DNA from 3 places in the Colwellia sp. 6M3 genome. Region 1 is predicted to be linked to each of the others. Evidence: predicted binding sites of a transcription regulator. Region 1 holds the regulator's gene; each other region holds the start of a gene.
What was found. The regulator LexA, encoded in region 1, represses DNA repair genes until DNA is damaged. The targets are predictions, from matches to a motif close to TACTGTATNNNNATACAGTA.
Positions count from the first base shown of each region.

Region 2: the regulator LexA is predicted to act here: its motif matches at 2,350-2,369, upstream of ruvA (Holliday junction branch migration protein RuvA).
Region 3: the regulator LexA is predicted to act here: its motif matches at 2,688-2,707, upstream of recA (recombinase RecA).

Region 1 covers NZ_JACGWF010000023.1:20,019-25,593, forward strand. Annotated here, with positions in the region: gene ahpF (alkyl hydroperoxide reductase subunit F) at 1-1,278, shown strand, start outside; gene oxyR (DNA-binding transcriptional regulator OxyR) at 1,426-2,325, opposite strand; gene H4J50_RS07165 (cupin domain-containing protein) at 2,616-2,981, opposite strand; gene lexA (transcriptional repressor LexA) at 3,251-3,865, shown strand; gene coxB (cytochrome c oxidase subunit II) at 4,456-5,575, shown strand, end outside.
Region 2 covers NZ_JACGWF010000033.1:7,640-13,214, forward strand. Annotated here, with positions in the region: gene ruvB (Holliday junction branch migration DNA helicase RuvB) at 602-1,606, opposite strand; gene ruvA (Holliday junction branch migration protein RuvA) at 1,690-2,307, opposite strand; gene ruvC (crossover junction endodeoxyribonuclease RuvC) at 2,430-2,957, opposite strand; gene aspS (aspartate--tRNA ligase) at 3,095-4,879, opposite strand; gene H4J50_RS09165 (transporter substrate-binding domain-containing protein) at 5,078-5,575, opposite strand, start outside.
Region 3 covers NZ_JACGWF010000061.1:13,138-18,712, forward strand. Annotated here, with positions in the region: gene H4J50_RS13145 (NAD(P)-dependent oxidoreductase) at 29-913, opposite strand; gene recA (recombinase RecA) at 1,602-2,636, opposite strand; gene uxuA (mannonate dehydratase) at 3,189-4,385, opposite strand; gene H4J50_RS13160 (class I mannose-6-phosphate isomerase) at 5,090-5,575, opposite strand, start outside.

The DNA.
Region 1 (5,575 bases):
GTTATTGAGCAAGTGGCAGCACTAGAAGGCAACTATAGCTTTGAAACCTACATCTCTTTAAGCTGCCAAAATTGTCCTGATGTAGTGCAAGCTTTGAATATGATGGCAGCAATTAATCCACAAATTCAACATGTGATGGTGGATGGCGCTTTATTCCAAGAAGAAGTGTACAAGCGCGATATTTTATCGGTTCCTGCCGTATATCTAAATGGAAAAGCATTTGGACAAGGTCGAATGACAGTAGCCGAAATTTTAAATAAAGTAGATACCAATGCGGGTGCGAGACAGGCAAAAACTATAAACAATAAAGCAGCTTTTGACTTATTAGTGATTGGTGGCGGACCTGCAGGCGCAGCATCAGCAATATATAGTGCACGTAAAGGTATTCGCACGGGTATAGTTGCCGATAAATTTGGTGGCCAAGTGCAAGACACTATGGCAATTGAGAACTTTATATCAGTCAGTGCGACTGAAGGTCCAAAGTTAGTCGCGAGTTTAGAGGCGCATGTTAACGACTACGATGTTGATATTATGAATAATCAGCGAGTGAAAAACATTATTGAAAGCGATGTTGAAGGTGGCTTAATTACTGTGGAACTAGAAAATGGTGCCACCTTACAAACACGTTCTACCATAATTGCCACAGGGGCAAGATGGAGAGAAATGAACGTAACTGGCGAGCAGGAATATCGTGGTAAAGGCGTGGCTTATTGTCCTCATTGTGATGGTCCTTTGTTCAAAGGTAAATCAGTTGCGGTGATCGGCGGCGGAAATTCAGGTATAGAGGCGGCAATTGATCTAGCCGGACTTGTTGAACACGTAACGGTATTAGAGTTTGATAGTAAATTACGTGCTGATGCAATATTGCAAAATAAAGCACGTTCGATGTCGAATATTGACATCATTGTTAATGCTCAAACCACGGAAGTATTAGGTAATGGCAAGCATGTTACTGGGCTAAACTACCTTAATCGTGCCACCAATGTGCAAGAAACCATAGAACTTGCCGGTATATTTGTTCAAATTGGTTTGGTACCTAATTCTCAATTTTTAAAAGGTAGCGTTGATTTAACCGAGCGTGGCGAAGTTATTATTAATCAAAAGGGTGAAACTAATCTCGCAGGTGTTTATGCCGCTGGCGATGTAACTAACACACCTTTTAAACAAATTATTATTGCCATGGGAAGTGGCGCAACAGCTGCGTTAGGTGCATTTGATTACTTAATAAGAACACCAAATCCACTTGAAGATAAAGGTATTAACGACGTTGCCGCATAGACTTGGGTAGCTTTAGTTATAAAAACGCTATTGTGATAAGCAATAGCGTTTTTTGTTGTCTAGCTTTTAGCTAGCGAGTGATCACATAAAACTTATGCTCAAAAATTGTTAAATAAAATTATTAAGCAAAGCCTATAAATAAAAATATTAATCCAATAAGCCCTTTACGGCAGTGCTAATATGACTCACAACGGCTCTAACACTCTCCATTCTTGCGTAGCCAGTTCGGCAAAGTAATACAATTTCGCGCATAGGCTGTGGATGTTGAAACGGAATATAATGTATATGTTTTTGTGGTGCATAATTCATAGTCGCAAGCTGCGGCATTAATGTAATTCCCATATTACTTGCCACCATGTAACGTAAAGTTTCAAGGCTGGTGGCTCGAAAACTATGATCTTCTTCAGCCCCAGCACTAAAACAATAACCCATAGCTTGGTCTCTTAAACAATGCCCATCTTCTAAAGTAAGAATTTTTTGATTGTGCAAATCATCAAACGTTACAGTAGATCTGTTAGCGAGTGGATGTGATGCAGACGTTGTCATGACTAAAGGCTCAGTAAATAAATCATATCGTTCAAAACGTGCCATTTCTGGTAGCCAAGGCAAAATTAAAATATCGAGCTTGCCTGTTTCCAACTGTTGTAATAAATCTTGGGTTCTATTTTCATGAAGATAGAAGTTTATTTTTGTTAGGTTACTGTTCAAGGTCGGCATAATATGCGGCAGTATATAAGGCGCTAGCGTGGGAATTAAACCTATGTGCAAATCACCCGAAAGGGGATCTAATAAAGCTTTAGCCGCTTCTTCAAAGTTATTTGCTGCGTTCAGTACTTGCTGGGCTTGTTGAACGAGTTTTTCGCCTGCCGGCGTTAGCATTACGTTACGAGGTTGTCGCTCAATTAGCGTTAACTTAAGTCGTTGTTCTAACTTCTGAATTTGCCCACTTAAGGTAGGCTGGCTTACAAAGCAAGCCTCTGCTGCATGTCCAAAGTGCTTGTATTGCGCGATAGCTGTTAAGTATTCGAGATCTCGTATTTTTATCATTGTTAAAATCTATGGCAATAAGAAATTTAATAGTTAATAGATTTTAACTTAAGCACATAGCTTTGGCTACATTGCACTAAATATGTAATGAGCTCAAAGGGCTGTAGCCATTTACTTAAAAAGAGTGAATGCAGAGAAGTAAATTTTCAGTGCAAAATATATTAATTCTTATAATGAGCTTGTTCGTTTTGAATCAACTAAACACCATCATTAGTTTTATCTTGCCTGTTGAAAACCCAAAGATACTCAATTCAATCACTCATTAAAAAACTCATCACCAGCCTGATAAATTATACCCATAAGTTATTTTGAGCGGTGAGGTTAGTGGTTTCATCACCCGTATTAACGACACCTTTGGGCTCTATTATCATAATTTTACATTCTTTATTAGCAACGGGCTTATGTTCAATACCTTTAGGTATTACAAATAATTCGCCCGAGGATAGGGTGACAACACCATCTGGTAATTCGATATTAAGCTCACCTTCAATCACAATAAAAACCTCATCAGTATCAGGGTGGTTATGCCAAACAAACTCACCTTCAACTTTAACTAATTTAAATTGATAATCATTCATTTCAGCGATTACACGAGGGGACCAATGGTCGGAAAATTTAGTAAACTTATCTTTAAAATTAATGACTTTAGATTGCATTTTTACTCCGATGGAATTTAGCACTATGGCAATACTACATTATTCAATAATCTTAAAACCATCAATGCCTGAATTAATCTATTTATCATTGATAAAATTGATTTGTCGATGGCATGTTTAAACAATAAAAAACGCTAACTTTCATTAAAATCAGCTTACTCGCTTATTCATTGAACAATAAGATCTTGCGTTTACTCTAAGCCTGTATACAATAACAGTAATACTGTTTAAAAATACAGGCTTAACCTTCAGTCGCTTAAGGAATATAAATGCGCCCTTTAACACCAAGACAACAGCAGATATTTGATCTGATTAGAGAAAAAATTTCAGATACAGGTATGCCACCAACGCGAGCTGAAATTGCGACTAACTTTGGCTTTAAGTCAGCCAATGCAGCAGAAGAGCATTTAAAAGCATTAGCTAAAAAGGGCTATATAGAAATGCTGCCCGGTACATCACGCGGTATTCGCCTTGCAGAAGAATTTATACAAGAAGATGGATTACCACTTGTAGGGCGAGTTGCAGCAGGAGAGCCTATTTTAGCGCAAGAGCATGTAGAGCAGCACTATAAAATTGATGGCAGTCTATTTCATCCTGCGGCTGATTATTTATTACGTGTTAGCGGCGAAAGTATGAAAAATATAGGTATTTTTGATGGTGACCTATTAGCGGTTCATCAAACAACAGATGTACAAAATGGCCAAGTAATTGTTGCTCGTGTTGAAGATGATGTTACGGTTAAGCGCTTTAAACGTGAAGGCAATGTGGTTTATTTACATGCTGAAAACGACGATTTTTCACCTATTAAAGTAGATTTAACATCTCAACAATTTAATATTGAAGGGTTGGCAGTGGGTGTAATTCGATCGGCCGATTGGATGTAATCACTTATTCATCTACTTTAATTATTTTCTATTCATTTCCCGTAACATTAAGCAGATTTAAACTAAGCGTTTAAATCTGCTTTTGCTTATATTTGGTCATACATTATCCCACTTACTTTTTTAAACTGAGTTATTGTGCTATTCGCTCGTAAAATCGGCTTTATGCAGGTTTTTTATACAGCGCATTGTGTGGCTGATTATTTATTATTCAGTACAAAAAAACATCTCAGAACAAAAAACAAACATTCTACATACCCTTTTAAAAATGGACGCTTCGCTTAGTTTAGGGTTAATACTCTATTGTATTTATTGGTTTTTATTTTTCATGCTTTTGAAATTTTAATTTGACCCCGATCAAGTTTTAAGTAATTCTAGTCTAGAAAACGTACAAACATAACAATAGGGCGTAATTGACGGTTGTCTGTTAATGCGTCACTTAAATAATAATAAATGTATGCGCAAAACAGTCAGCTTTCATGATGAATCTGTGTTGTTTTGCCTCAAAAGGGTGAAGGAGATGTCGAGTGAAGAGACGTAACCTAGGTTTGCTGTTGCTAGGGGGCTTGTTGTCCAGTTCGGTTTGGGCAGATATGCCACTGAATTTGACCAAGGGCGTTACGGATGTCAGTAGAGACGTATATGATTTACATATGCTGGTACTCTATATCTGTACTGCTATTGGTGTTGTGGTATTTGGTGCCATGTTTTGGTCTATGGTTTTTCACCGTAAATCAAAAGGCTTTAAACCATCAACCTTCCATGAAAGCACAAAAGTTGAAATTCTTTGGACGGCAATTCCTGTCGTTATTCTAATCGCGATGGCTGTTCCTGCCACTATTACGCTCATTGATATGGAAAATAACGATGATGCGGATTTGACGATTCAAGTTACTGGTTCTCAGTGGAAATGGCATTATAAGTATTTCGATCAAGATATCGAATTCTATTCAGTACTTTCTACTCCACGCGAACAGTATGAAAACCAAGACGGTACTTCAGCAGAGAAAGGTGAAAACTACCTGTTAGAAGTTGATCGTCATTTAGTTATTCCAACCAATAAAAAAGTACGGTTTGTTATTACTTCTGATGATGTTATTCACGCTTGGTGGGTACCGGCATTTGCGGTTAAACAAGATGCTAACCCTGGCTTTATTAATGAAGCTTGGACGAAAGTAGATGAACCCGGTATTTATCGCGGCCAATGTGCTGAGTTGTGTGGTAAAGATCACGGCTTTATGCCGATTGTGGTTGAAGTTAAATCAGAAGCTGATTATGCAATTTGGCTTGATGATCAAAAACAATTGAAGGCAAATGCAGCAGCAGCTGAAGCGGCTTCATTAAATGCTTCTGTTCCTCTAGAAGAGCTAATGCAACTCGGTGAAACAACCTACACTGCTTATTGTGCAGCTTGTCACCAAGTTAGCGGTCAAGGTTTACCTCCAGCATTTCCTGCCCTTAAAGGCAGTGCTGTTGCTACAACAGGTCCAGCTAGTGAGCACATAGATATAGTGTTTAACGGTAAAGCTGGTACAGGTATGCAAGGTTACGGCAAGCAATTAAGCTTAAAAGAAATTGCTGCAGTCGTTACTTACGAGCGTAATGCTTGGGGTAACAATACGGGTGATGCTGTGCAAGCTGCTGATGTAAAAGCAGTGTCGGGCGCCGCAAGTACCGGTATTTTAGATGTTGTTGAAGATGTAGTAGAAGATG
Region 2 (5,575 bases), on a different contig from region 1:
TAGCGATAAAATTTTAGATGCTTATCATAATAGATAAAGCTCACGTGGAACAAGGGCTAAGATAAATTCTTTGTAATAATTTAAGTAAAAACAAGAGTGAATTATGGTTGAATTTTACTTAATCCGAATACTTTAGCGAGCAGTGCCCTGCTCTTAAGGTACTTAAAGATTTAGCGCGGTATATTTTAAATTTTTTCACATTAGTTTTTCTAATGATAAATATAATTATTTTTCGTTTGTTCAATAGCGTACGTAACAATATAATACGCTTGTTTTCTGGACTCAGACATGAATATTGTTTACTAAAAAGTATTCCTGTCACCCTTAAATGTTTTGAATAGGTGTTGTTACCTTTCTCTCTGATATTTTATAGGAACCCCATTTCCTTCTATCAACTTACATTATAAGTTGGCCCACATATTATGTATGTGGGCTTTTTTTTGCCTAAATTTCAATGAAAAGAATTTATTGATAAGTGATAAGTGATAAGTACGGTTGGATTTTTACGTTAACTATCACAATAGCTATAACTTAAGTATCCTGAACAGCTAAAAAACAAAAGGCACCTAAAGGTGCCTTTAATAAGTAATATAAACAAATGTTAGCTTGGAAAATCTAAACCAAAATGCAAATAAGCTCTACTGGTGGCAATTCTGCCTCGGGGTGTTCGTTGTAAGAAACCTTGTTGAATAAGAAAAGGCTCTAGTACATCTTCAATAGTTTCACGTTCTTCACCAATGGCTGCGGCAATGTTATCGAGCCCTACCGGACCACCAGCAAATTTATCAATAATTGCTTCTAATAGTTTTCTGTCCATTAGATCAAAGCCCTCATTATCTACTTCTAACATATCTAAGGCACTAGCTGCTGTTGCTTTACTTACTATGCCATCAGTTTTTACATCAGCGTAATCTCTAACTCTGCGCAATAAACGATTAGCAATACGTGGTGTGCCACGAGAGCGCCTTGCTACTTCAAAAGCGCCTGCCTGTGCTATATCTAAGTTTAAAAAATGTGCTGAGCGCATGACAATTTCAGTTAGTTCTTGAGTATTGTAAAACTCTAACCGTTGAACTATGCCAAATCGGTCGCGTAGCGGCGAAGTGAGTGCGCCTGCTCGAGTCGTAGCACCTATTAAAGTAAATGGGGGCAAATCAAGTTTAATTGAACGTGCTGCAGGTCCCTCACCTATCATAATATCTAATTGATAATCTTCCATTGCAGGGTACAAAATTTCTTCGACTACCGGACTTAAACGATGAATTTCATCAATAAACAATACATCGTTTTCTTCAAGATTTGTCAGTAATGCAGCCAAGTCTCCGGCTTTTTCCAGCACGGGACCTGAAGTTGTCCGGATACTTACACCCATTTCATTTGCAACAATATTAGCTAGCGTTGTTTTACCTAAACCTGGAGGACCAAAAATTAATAAATGATCAAGCGGCTCTTCTCTTTTCAAGGCCGCAGCAATGAAAATTTCCATTTGCGACTTTACGTGTTGTTGCCCGGTATAGTCTGACAGCATTTTAGGTCGAATAGCGCGATCAACCGTTTCATCTTCACGGCTTGCTATCGGTTCAATTAATCGATCTGCTTCTATCATGTATTACTCTTTGGAAATATTAATTAGCGCACTAAGCACTACACTTGATAAACTTGTCTTCAACCTAATGCACTTAGCCTTGTTTATAACATTGCTTTTAAAGCATTGCGGATCAAATCTTCGCTAGTTTTAGTCGCTTCATACACTGACTTAACCGCTTTATCAGCTTGCTGTTGACTATACCCTAAAGACACTAATGCGTTAATAGCATCGCCTTTATTATCACTAACAAAAGTATTGGCTTGATTAACATCTGTTGGCATCATATGAGCAAGTGCATCGCTACTGTTAGTTTGCCAATCTTTAAGCCTATCACGCATTTCAATCAACAAACGTTCTGCTGTTTTTTTGCCAACACCGGGAATTTTTACAATAGTGGTTAAGTCGTCATGTATTACACAACTCACAAATTGGTCGGCAGACATGCCTGATAAAATAGCTAAGCCTAATTTAGGGCCAACACCATTAACTTTAATCAGCAATCGAAATAGCTTACGCTCAACTTTATTAGCGAAGCCATAAAGTAACTGCGCATCTTCACGAACAACAAAGTGAGTATAAAGGGTGGCTTCTTGATTAACTTCGCCTAATGCATAAATGCTAGTCATGGGCATAGTAACTTCGTAGCCAACTCCATGGCATTCTATTAAAATTTCAGGGGCCATTTTTTCTATTAATGTGCCACGTAAACGTCCAATCACGGATTAACCTTTAACGAGAAATGATCTATGTCGCCACCATACCACTAGATATTTATACAGTAAAGTTTAAGGCGTTATTTATTTCACACTAAATTTTTTCCGATTAGCTAACGTCATAAGCTCTAACGTAAGCGTCCTCTAACTGTTTTACTGGCTTGACCTGACAGTTTACTGATCGAGTCATGACTGTGTGCATGACAAAGTGCAACGGCTAATGCATCTGCGGCATCAGCTTGGGGTGTACCTGGTAATTTCAATATAGTTTTAACCATATGCTGTACTTGAGTTTTATCTGCCGCTCCAGTACCCACAACTGATTGTTTTATTTGTCTAGCCGAATACTCCGCTATTGTTAAGCCATTGTTGGTTGCCGCAACAATAGCCGCCCCCCGAGCCTGTCCTAGCTTTAATGCTGAGTCAGGATTCTTCGCCATAAAAACTTGTTCAATAGCAAACATATCCGGCTGAAATTGTAGGATAATCTCACTTACGCCAGCAAAAATGGTTTGCAAGCGCATGCCTAAATCTTCACCTGAAGCGGTTGCTTTAATGCAACCGCTACCTAAATAGATGAAATTTCGTCCCTGCTGTTTAATAACACCATAGCCAGTTAAACGTGATCCAGGATCTATGCCTAAAATAATACTCACTAAAAGTACCTTTAATAATCAGTTAAGTGTGGTTGAAAAAAAACGCACGAATAAAGCCTAAGTAGCATTCATTCGTGCGTTCTAATTATTTTTTAATATTAACCGTTAAATCAATACTAAAAACTCTGAAACGAAAATTATTCTGCTTTTTCGCCAGTATCAGTTTCTTTTTCCAAACAAGCAATGCCTAATTCTTTTAACTGAGTAGGGTTGGCAAAGCCAGGTGCATTAGTTAATGGACAAGCAGCAGTCGTTGTTTTCGGGAATGCCATTACATCACGAATCGAACTTGCACCTGTCATCAACATGACTAAACGGTCTAAACCAAATGCTAAGCCTGCATGTGGTGGAGCACCGTATTGTAATGCCTCGAGTAAGAAGCCAAACTTCTCTTGGGCTTCTTCATCACTGATACCCAAAATACGAAATACAGCCGCTTGCATGTCTTGATTATGGATACGGACAGAGCCACCACCTAATTCACAGCCATTTAACACCATGTCGTAAGCATCTGACAACGCGCCAACCGGGTTAGCTTCTAGTTCAGCAGCGGTTAAGTTAGTCGGAGCGGTAAACGGGTGATGAATTGCATGCATATGACCATCAGCTTCTTCAAACATTGGGAAATCTACTACCCAAAGTGGCTTCCACTCGCCTTGCAATAATTCAAGATCTTCACCAATTTTAAGGCGCAGTGCACCAAGTGACTCTGTTACTACATTATAAGTATCTGAACCGAAGAAAATAATATCGCCAGTTTTAGCATTAGTACGCTCTAATAAAGTGTTTACTGCGTCTTCAGTTAAAAATTTCAAGATCGGCGACTGCAAACCTTCAAGGCCAGCGTCACGATCATTGACTTTCAACCATGGCATGCCCTTAGCGCCGTAAATGCCAACAAATTTAGTTAATTCGTCAATACCTTTACGAGAGAATTTATCGGCGCCGCCTGGTACACAAATAACCGCTACTCGACCTTTCTCGTCGTTAGCTGGTCCAGAAAACACTTTAAATTCAACATCTTTTAAAATGTCAGCAACATCTACAATTTCGAGTGGATTACGAAGATCTGGCTTATCTGAACCAAATCGCGTCATCGCCTCAGAATAAGCCATACGTGGGAACTCACCAAGATCTACATTAAGTAGTTCTTGGAATAACCCGCGGATCATCGTTTCAGTAACTTCCATTACTTGATCAGAGCTCATAAAAGAAGTTTCAATATCAATTTGAGTGAACTCGGGTTGGCGATCAGCACGTAAATCTTCATCACGGAAACATTTAACTATTTGGTAGTAACGTTCCATACCTGACATCATCAACAATTGTTTAAATAACTGTGGTGATTGCGGTAGAGCAAAAAATTGACCTTTGTGTGTGCGGCTTGGCACCAAGTAATCACGTGCACCTTCAGGAGTGGCAGCGGTTAAAATTGGCGTTTCAATATCCAAGAATCCTTGAGACTCTAATGATGAACGCACAGCTGAAGTGACTTTAGCGCGAAAACGCATACGTTCGGTCATTTCTGGACGACGTAAGTCAAGGTAACGATATTTTAAACGTTGCTCTTCAGAGTTCTTCTGTTTTGAATCTAAAGGTAACGGCGCAGACTTGTTTAAAATAGTAAGCTCTAAGCCTAATACTTCAATCGCACCCGTAGCCATATCTTTATTTACTTGGCCGTCAGGACGAGCACGTACTTTACCTTTAACTTGAACACAAAATTCATTGCGCAAGGTGTTGGCTTTTTCTAGAACATCAGGAAAGTCAGGATCATAAACAACTTGCACTATGCCTTCACGGTCGCGTAAATCTAAGAAAATTACTGCACCTAAATCACGACGACGATTAACCCAACCACAAAGAGTGACTTCCTGACCCACATGAGATTCATTAACCTCACCACAATAAAGACTACGCATGTATTTACCTTGAAAATTAAATAATAGTCATTGAATTAAGTAATCGTTCACTTACTTAATTCAATGGCAAAAAGCTAGATAAGCCATAAGTGTTGGCAAACACCTAAAACTTATTATGATAAAAAATTGCCGACATTATAAAGCAATGCGGGGCAAAGTCACCCGACATTCCTTCAATAATATGAGTTATATAATGAATTAAACTTTAGTATCGCTTTTACGATTAAAAGCGTAATGATTTTTGCCTGCTGCTTTAACGTCATACATTAATGAATCTGCAACTTTTAACAATTCGTTATCAGAGTCACCATCGTCTGGATACATTGCAATACCAATACTACAGCCAATATATGCGTTTACTTCAGGTAATTGAATCGGTTGTTGGATAATCTTCAATACTTTGTCTGCAACATACCCTGCTTCGTTTTGATTATGCAGCCCAGTCAGTAGTAATACAAACTCATCACCGCCAAAACGCACAACGGTATCAGACTCGCGTACACAGCCTTTTAAACGATTCGCTATCTCAATTAATAATTCATCGCCAATATCGTGTCCGTAAGTATCATTGATATCTTTAAAGCCATCTAGATCGATAAACAATACGGCAACCAATAACTTTTGCCGTTGATGAAAAGTAATGGCTTTATTTAGCCTATCTTTTAATAACACACGATTAGCAAGGCCAGTGAGATC
Region 3 (5,575 bases), on a different contig from region 1:
AAGCGCTTTAGTATTTAATTATTTCTAATTACTTAGCTAATTTAGTATTAAAGTAATCAAATATAACTGGCACATCGCTTTGGCCAAGACCAGCATCAACAGCAGCTTGAAGGTTAGCAGAAGTACCTTGAGCGATTAATGACTCGCCACCTAAATCTGAAACCATTTGATTGAAATAACCAAGATCTTTGTTTGCATTCGCAACAGAGAAACCTAATTTTTCTTCACCGTCTACAGCATAAAACTTTGTAAACTGCATAAATGGTGAGTTAGATGGTCCTGCAGACATAATGTCAAATAACTGCTGTCCATCAACACCTGCAGCTTTAGCTACTGCGAAAGCTTGTGACATAGCAGTAACAGTCGTCATACCAATGAAGTTGTTAATTAGCTTAGTTGTATGACCTGCACCTAAAGCGCCTAGGTAAAATACGTTTTCGCCTTGTTGCTCTAAAACTGGTTTAACTTTATTAAAAGTTTCTATATCACCAGCGGCCATAATGTTAAGTAAACCATCTTTAGCATGAGCAGGAGTACGACCCAGTGGGGCATCAATCATGCCAGCACCTTTTTTCGCAAGATCAGCACCAATTTTACGAGTTGAATCTGGAATAGAAGTACCAAAATCAACGAGTGTTTTGCCTTCACTCATACCCGCTAAAATACCATCTTCAGCATATACAACTAACTCAACTACTTTAGAAGTAGTTAGCGCAAGCATAACGATGTCGCTTTTCTCTGCTAATTCTTTACCTGATTTAACTTCAGTAGCATTACCACGAGCTATAACTTTTGCAACAGCATCTTTATTAAGATCCATTACGTTTACTTGAAAACCACGAGTTTGTAGGTTTTCAACCATGTTGCCGCCCATAAGACCAAGGCCGATGAAACCTATAGTAGGTTTTGTCATATCTAACTCCTAAAATATTAGTATTTGTTTATCTAAGTGCGAACATTACTCACCTTATATCTAGGCGGCATGCTAATTTTTTGAGTAAATCAGGCTAAATCAATCAAGCCTTAAGTTAATCTTTGATATTTAAATCAACAGACTAATATTAAATTCAACCCAGTAATAATTTTGGTATAAATACATACGGCATGACTGTAGTTATACAAGCTTATTGTTTAAATACACTAGAAACAATAAGGAACATTTAGATACTAACCAAAACAATAATAAGTGTCAACCAATCAATAGCTATTGGTAATAACCTTATTTTTTACCATTCTTATCAATTGGTTTTATGAGTCATTATGACAGCTAAATTAAAGCTGCTAAATATTATCACTCTCAGGTAAACAAACTTAACAGATCATACTCACATTATTGTTTTCTATAGATTAAATTTACTCGTCTATCCCAAAATTCTATAGCTTACGATGCTCGCTTCACTCACTATAAATCCAATTTCACTCAGTAAATCAACTAATTATTGGTAATATAGATATTAGCGTCCTTATTATATGGTCATATTTTAAATATTTAAATTGCCCTATAAACCAATTAGGATCAAGGTATTGCAAAAAGTTATCCCGAACTTATAACCCAAAAAGCCACTTTACAGTGGCTTTTTAATCGAGTATTACTTAATTTTTTATTTTGCTACAGCTGCAACCTTTTCTTCAGCTTCAGCAGGTTTTGTTTTCGGCAACAGTAACTCACGTAAACGTGTATCAATTTCTTTTGCTACTTTAGGGTTCTCTTTTAGGTATTTAGCTGCGTTTGCTTTACCTTGACCAATTTTATCACCTTTATAACTGTACCAAGCACCCGCTTTCTCAACCATTTCATTTTTAACGCCTAAGTCCACTAGCTCGCCTAAACTGTTAATACCTTCGCCATATAAAATTTGAAATTCAACTTGTTTAAATGGTGGAGCAATTTTGTTTTTAACCACTTTAACACGCGTTTCGTTACCAACAATTTCATCACCATTTTTAACAGCGCCAATGCGGCGTATGTCTAAACGAACTGAGGCATAGAATTTTAATGCATTACCACCTGTTGTGGTTTCTGGGCTACCAAACATAACACCAATTTTCATACGAATTTGGTTGATGAAAATAATCATGGTATTTGACTGTTTCAAGTTACCAGTAAGCTTACGCATAGCTTGTGAAAGCATACGTGCTTGTAGACCCATGTGTGAATCACCCATATCGCCTTCAATTTCGGCTTTTGGTGTTAACGCAGCAACCGAGTCAACTACGATAATGTCAATCGCACCAGATCGCGTTAACATGTCACATATTTCAAGTGCTTGCTCACCGGTATCAGGTTGAGAAACTAATAACTCATTAATATTAACACCAAGCTTTTCAGCATAGATAGGGTCAAGTGCATGCTCAGCATCAACAAAAGCACAAATTTTACCATTACGTTGTGCCTCAGCAATAACTTCGAGTGTTAATGTTGTTTTACCACTTGATTCTGGACCGTAAATTTCTACAACACGTCCAAGCGGCAAACCGCCAGCACCTAGTGCGATATCTAATCCTAATGAACCCGTTGAAATTGTTTCAACGTCCATGCTGCGATTATCACCTAACTTCATAATTGAACCTTTACCAAATTGGCGTTCTATTTGGCTTAAGGCAGCTGATAATGCTTTTTCTTTGTTATCGTTCATTTGTTGCTCCAGAATGATTTAGGTGCTTAATTCGTTTAATTGAGCAAAGTATACTGTATAGTCGTACAGTATCAAGTTTTTTATTGAATTATTTTTTTTATAAACAAAAAACAATCAACCGATACTTTTAATTTATTGATATTAAATGATTTTATAGAGAGATATAACTTTTTATTATTTTGTTTGAAAAAGTTACTACTAAATATAATCCTGAAAAAAATACAGTGATAATACTTTTATGATTGTTGAGCTTAGAATTTTTTACAAAGACGAGTATGTTCAATTATTACTATAAACGCTTTTATATAAATACATTTACGTAATGACTTATAAAGGGACTAAACCCTATAACTATTTAGTTATGTTGCTCATAATTGAAATGCTATAAATTCAATCAGCATTTGTATGTTACACAAGTTGTAGGCAGTGTTTGTTATAAACTAGCTTAGGTTCAAAAATCTCAAACAAAAAAAATCAAAGTAGCGTTAATACTACTTTGATTTTAATGTTCATTTGTTTAATGTGCTATGGCATCTAAAGTGCAAATATTAACTAAGCGATGCTACTAAGCGCTTTAATAACACCTCTAATTTCAGCTAGGCCTTTCAAGCGCCCAATGCATGAGTACCCTGGGTTTCCTGGCTTATTAATGTCATCTAAGATCTGATGACCATGATCAGGTCTAATAAATATCGGGCTATTATTGTTATTTTCAGCACGTGACTTTTCTTCACTTAATAATGCAGAAATTATTCCCACCATATCAACATCACTTGATAAATGTTCGGCTTCATAAAACGAACGTTGTTCAGTTTTATCTCTACTGACACCGCGCAAATGAGCAAAATGAATACGATCGCCATATTGCTTAGCCATAACAGGTAGGTCGTTATCGGGACGGCTACCATAGGTGCCAGCACATAATGTAATGCCATTCGCTGAACTTGGCAGTGCAGAAAATAGAATATCTAAATCTTCAGATGTACAAATAATACGAGGTAAGCCCAACATGTCTCTTGGTGGATCATCAGGGTGTATGGCTAATTTAACACCTAACTGCTCTGCTTTAGGTAACACTTGAGATAGAAAAGCGAATAAATTTTTTCTTAAAATGTCTTTAGTGATGTCTTTATAATTAGCCAACATACTTCGAAAATTATCGATGTTGTAAGCGTCAGTCATTTTGCCTGGCAAACCCGCAATAATATTATTGGTTAATAATGTTTTATCGTCTTCAGACATAGCTAAGAACACGGTTTTAGCTTGTTCTAACTCTTCAATTGAATAATCGGCTTCTGCATTTTCTCGCTTTAATATGTACAAATCAAACGCTGCAAACTTTTGCTGATCAAATCTCAACGCAAAGCCACCGTTAGGTAACTGAAATTTTAAATCAGTTCGAGTCCAGTCGATCACAGGCATAAAGTTATAGCATATAGTTTTAACACCACATTGTGCTAAGTTTTCCATTGATGCTATCCAAGCATCAACATAGCGCTGACTATTATCACGACCTAACTTAATATCTTCATGTACAGGTATACTTTCAACAACAGACCAAACAAGTTCAGATTGTTCATTATTACCTTGTTCAACCAACGCTTTATGGGCCTGAATTTGATCTAACGGCCACACTTCTCCAGTAGGAATAGTATGTAAAGCACTAACAATATCGGTAGCACCCGTTTGCCTTACATCATTAATAGACACGGGATCATTAGGACCAAACCATCGCCAAGCTTCACGCATTATAGTATCTCCACATCATTATTCATGATGATTTTGTATGTATTTAGACGCTCAATTAAGGTCTAAAGTTAATAATTTCGTTTCCTAGTGATATCAGAATTGCAGGTAAAACTTCACTAGCGTTATATGCATAACTCACTACGATTTAAGTAAATGTAAGGTTAAAAGCCGGCTTGTTATTTATGCGATTTATCAAAGTTAATAAACACTTAAATTTACTTTAACCGTTATTTTAATTTCAACTGCTATCGATAAAATTTCACATATCTCTGTTAAAAACCGCGACAGGCCTGACCAATATAAAGGCCAGCAGCCCATTAAATACATAAAAAGTATTAACGTAGGATATTACATAACATATATTGGTAAGTCCAATTTTAATTGCAACGGGTAAAACAAATATAGACATAACTTATAAACATAGAGATAGCCTTCTCAGGCAGAGTAATAAAGTAGGATAACTTCAATTGTAATCAATGTTGTAAAAGGTTCAATCGAATATAGGTGAGTCAGTAAAGGTATTTTCTAAATGCTTTTGATCATTTAACGTTAATAATATTATCGGTTACTATGTAGATATAACAACATTAACATTGATAAGTTTACAGTAAATAATGTTAAGCACCGCCGTTAACCATTAACGAATAGCATGATATACATATTCGCTAATGGTCAGTTAAGCAGGTAATACATGTTGGGTTCGTTTAGCTGTTACCTGGGTAACATTCGAGTACAGACATACCTGAATCGGTTTGATATTCAAATTCAGTAACACCTGCTGGACAGAAGAATCGATCCCAGCGTTTAAGCTCGGTAACCTCACCGTTAATAATGAATGTGCCTGAGCCCTCTGTCACAATGCCATAAAAAAAGCCGTTCTCTTTGCGTTTAAAGCTTTGTGCAACCGATGCTCGCTTAACAACAAAACATGTTGTATCGTCAGCTCCTATAAGCTCTTCAAGGCTATTTTTTTGCTCATCAGAAATAAGAATTTTAGGGGTACAACGAAACTCTGCATCTATTTTTTCAGGCGGAACCGGATCGAAATTAAATACGTCTAAAGCGGTTTCAATATCCCTGCCCATAAACCTTGCTTGTTCTGGGATCACATAGCCACAACGCTCAAATTCAAATCTTACAGCGAGATCCGAAGGCTCCATAATTTCTAGCATAAGTATCCCCTCGCCTAA